Regions from separate parts of the Microbacterium sp. NPDC089320 genome, predicted to be linked through region 1. Evidence: predicted binding sites of a transcription regulator. Region 1 holds the regulator's gene; the other holds the start of a gene.
The links. Region 1 encodes HrcA, which represses chaperone genes, less so after heat shock. Its sites were predicted from a motif close to TTNGCACTCGNNNNNNNCGAGTGCNAA; they were not measured.
Positions count from the first base shown of each region.

Region 2: a site for HrcA is predicted at 961-987, ahead of groL (chaperonin GroEL). Genes of this name have one in related genera too.

Region 1 is NZ_JBFBGY010000002.1:28,956-31,137, forward strand. It holds gene hemW (radical SAM family heme chaperone HemW) at 1-389, shown strand, start outside; gene hrcA (heat-inducible transcriptional repressor HrcA) at 495-1,526, shown strand; gene dnaJ (molecular chaperone DnaJ) at 1,566-2,182, shown strand, end outside.
Region 2 is NZ_JBFBGY010000001.1:267,846-270,027, reverse strand. It holds gene AB0N61_RS01345 (DUF3263 domain-containing protein) at 1-253, shown strand, start outside; gene AB0N61_RS01340 (LytR C-terminal domain-containing protein) at 323-883, shown strand; gene groL (chaperonin GroEL) at 1,024-2,182, shown strand, end outside.

The DNA of each region.
Region 1 (2,182 bases):
AGCAGCGCTCGCGACACAACCTCGCCTACTGGCGGGGGAATGACTGGTGGGGTTTCGGCCCCGGTGCGCACAGCCATGTCTCGGGTCTGCGGTGGTGGAACGTCAAGCACCCGGCCGCCTACGCGCAGCGCCTCGTCGCGTCCGAGTCGCCTGCCGCCGGCACGGAGAGGCCCGACGCCCAGTCGACCATGCTCGAGCGCATCCTGCTGCTCAGCCGCATCCGCGAGGGCATCGCCGTCGACGACCTCGCCGCCGACAAGAGACAGCGCGTGGCGGGTCTGATCGCTGACGGCCTGGTCGACCCGACCGCCGCGGTGCGCGGACGTGTGCAGCTCACACTGCGCGGACGCCTCCTCGCCGACGCCGTCGTGCGCGAGCTGACGGACTGATCGGCCACCACCGGGCTCCTCGCCGTGCGGCATCAGCGCGTCGTCCGCGTCGGCGGGTAGAATTGGCACTCGTAGCCAGTGAGTGCCAAGAGGGAGGGAGTTGCGATGGTCAGCGAAAGAGGCCTCCAGGTTCTCCGCGCGATCGTGCAGGACTACGTCGAGACTCACGAACCCGTCGGCAGCCGATCGATCGTCGACCGCTATTCCTTCGGCGTGTCCGCGGCGACGATCCGCAACGACATGGCGCTGCTCGAAGACGAAGAGCTGATCGCCGCTCCGCACACCTCATCCGGTCGCGTCCCCACCGACAAGGGCTATCGCGTGTTCGTCGACCATCTCGCCCAGCTTCGGCCACTGTCGGTCGCCCAGCGCACGGCCATCGAGTCCTTCCTCACCGCTCCCTCCGACCTCGACGACCTGATGGTGCGCACCGTCCGGGTGCTGACCCAGCTCACGGGACAGGTGGCACTCGCTCAGTATCCGTCCTTCGCACGCGCCAACCTGACGCACCTCGAGCTCGTGGCGCTGGCGCCCAACCGTCTGCTCATCGTGCTGGTCACCGACGCGGGCGGCGTCTCGCAGCGCATCGCTCCTCTGCCGGTCGAGGTCGATGAGGCCGACATGGCGCTGCTGCGGGCGCGCCTCTCCGCGCTGATCACGGGGCGGGCGGTGAGCGATGCGGCTGAGCGGCTGCAGGCGCTGCTGGCAGACGATGCGCACAGCCACGACGTCGTTCTGCGCGCTCTGGCGACGGTCGTGATCGACGAGCTCGGCACCTTCCGTCAGGAGCGCCTGGTGATGGCCGGAGCCGCGACTCTGGCTCGACGCGAGCAGGACTTCCGGGGCAGCATCCATCCTCTTCTCGAGGCGATCGAGGAGCAGGTGACGCTTCTGCGGTTGATGAGCGAGATGGAGGCGGACTCCCATGGTCTCGCCGCCAGCATCGGCACCGAGAACGCGTCCTTCGGCCTCGGCGAGGCATCGATCGTCGCCAGCAACTACGCCGCGCCCAGCGGCACGGCGCGGGTCGGCGTGATGGGGCCGACGCGCATGGACTACCCGAGCAATCTCGCGGCAGCGCGGGCCGTGGCCCGCTACCTGTCTCGGATGCTCGACGAAGACGAGGCGGCCCGCTGACGCGGCCGTCCAGAGAACAGCACACGCAGAAGGGCCATTGTGGCAGACCACTACGAGGTACTCGGCGTCTCTCGCGACGCCTCCACCGACGAGATCAAGAAGGCGTACCGTCGCCTCGCTCGTCAGCTCCACCCCGACGTCAATCCGGGTGACGATGCCGCCGAGCAGTTCAAGCTCGTCACGCACGCGTACGACGTGCTGAGCGACGACGACTCCCGCCGTCGCTACGACATGGGCGGCGGAGACGGAGCAGCCGGCAACTTCCAGGGCTTCGGAGGCTTCGGCGACATCTTCGAGACCTTCTTCGGCGCAGGCCAGGGCGGCGGCAGGAGCGCGCGTCCGCGGTCACGGCGCGAGCGCGGACAGGATGCGCTGGTGCGAGTCACCCTCGACCTCGGAGACGTGGTCTTCGGTGCGCACCGGGACATCGAGGTCGACACCGCCGTGCTGTGCGAGACCTGCAACGGCTCGTGCTGCCAGGAGGGCACCTCGCCCGTGACCTGTGACATCTGCGGCGGCACCGGTCACGTGCAGCGGCAGGTGCGGAGCCTGCTCGGCAACGTCGTGACGTCGCAGCCCTGCGGCACCTGCGAGGGCTACGGCACGACCATCCCGTACCCGTGCGGCACGTGCGGCGGGCAGGGGCGAGTGCGCTC
Region 2 (2,182 bases), on a different contig from region 1:
GGGAGAGCTGAGCGAGCGCGATCGTGCGATCCTCGCGCTGGAGACCGCGTGGCCGCGGCACGGGGGCGCGAAGGAGGAGACCATCCGCGCCCAGCTGGGCATGAGCGCCGCCCGCTACTACCAGCTCCTCGGTCGCCTGATCGAGTCCGAGGCGGCGCTGGAGTACGACCCCATGCTGGTGCGTCGGCTGCGCCGCATCCGCGACGCACGATCGTTGCAGAGGGCCGCGCGCACGCCCGGTTTCGTCGGCTGACGCGGCTGCCCGCCACGCGCCGGCACCGCTCGATGCGGATACAGAGGCCGGTGCCGTTAGCATCGAGGGGTGTCACAGCCCAGCCGAGATCGATTCGACGACGTCCCCCGATCATCCGGACGCGTCGGAGCGCACCGCGCCGAAGCCCCGGGGATGAACGGCTGGGTCGTGCTGCTCTGGTCTTTCGTGGCCGCTCTGGTGCTCGTCATCGGCGGCATCTTCGCGTCGCTCGTGGTGATGGGGCGCATCACCCTCGTCCCCGAGGCCGTCCCCACGGCGAGCCCCGCGCCCGTCGAGACCGGAGTCGTCGACGTCACCTACTCGGTGATGATCCTCAACGCGTCGCCCGACGAGGGTCTCGACGAGCAGATGCGCGATGTGCTGATCAACAGCGGCTGGGCGGCCGACGTGGTGTTCGCCACCGACAGCGCGAGCCAGGACTTCACGACGACGACCGTCTACTACGTCGCCGATGAGGACGAGCTCGCGGCCATCGGACTCGCGAATCTGATCGGCGGCGCCCAGGTCGAGCAGAGCGACTTCTACTCCGATCTGAACGACACGGGCTCGAAGCAGCTCACCGTCGTGATCGGCCTCGATCGCGCGACCACCGAGCCTGCGGCGCCGTAAGACGCCCCGCCCCCTTCGGGCCACTCTCGGTCCCTCTCCGCGGCTTGCACTCGATGGGGTCGAGTGCCAGAATGGCGTTAGCACTCTCTCACTCTGAGTGCTAAACCCAACGTCTACGTCCAGGAGGGACGACAAAACTCATGGCAAAGATCATCGCTTTCGATGAGGAGGCCCGCCGCGGCCTCGAGCGCGGCCTCAACATTCTCGCCGACGCCGTCAAGGTGACGCTCGGCCCGCGCGGTCGCAACGTCGTGCTGGAGAAGAAGTGGGGCGCCCCCACGATCACGAACGACGGCGTCTCGATCGCCAAGGAGATCGAGCTCGACGACCCGTACGAGAAGATCGGTGCGGAGCTCGTCAAGGAGGTCGCCAAGAAGACCGACGACGTCGCCGGTGACGGAACCACCACCGCCACGGTGCTCGCCCAGGCTCTGGTCCGCGAGGGTCTGCGCAACGTCGCAGCCGGCGCCGACCCCATCTCGCTGAAGCGCGGCATCGAGAAGGCCGTCGCAGCGATCACCGAGGAGCTCCTCGCCAGCGCGAAGGAGATCGACTCCAAGGAGCAGATCGCCGCGACCGCATCGATCTCGGCTGCTGACCCGGCCATCGGCGAGCTCATCGCCGAGGCGATCGACAAGGTCGGCAAGGAGGGCGTCGTCACCGTCGAGGAGTCGCAGACCTTCGGCACCGAGCTCGAGCTCACCGAGGGCATGCGCTTCGACAAGGGCTACCTGAACCCGTACTTCGTGACGGACCCGGAGCGCCAGGAGGCTGTCTTCGAAGACGCCTACATCCTCATCGCCAACCAGAAGATCTCGAACATCAAGGACCTTCTGCCCATCGTCGACAAGGTGATCCAGGACGGCAAGGAGCTCGTCATCATCGCCGAGGACGTCGAGGGCGAGGCTCTCGCGACTCTCGTGCTCAACAAGCTCAAGGGCATCTTCAAGTCGGTGGCCGTCAAGGCCCCCGGCTTCGGCGACCGCCGCAAGGCGCAGCTGCAGGACATCGCCATCCTCACCGGTGGCCAGGTCATCACCGAAGAGGTCGGCCTGAAGCTCGAGAACGCCACGCTCGACCTGCTGGGTCGCGCTCGCAAGGTCATCGTCACCAAGGACGAGACCACGATCGTCGAAGGTGCCGGCGAGGCGGAGCAGATCGAGGGTCGCGTCACGCAGATCCGCCGCGAGATCGAGAACACCGACAGCGACTACGACCGCGAGAAGCTGCAGGAGCGCCTCGCCAAGCTTGCCGGCGGCGTCGCCGTCATCAAGGCAGGCGCGGCGACCGAGGTCGAGC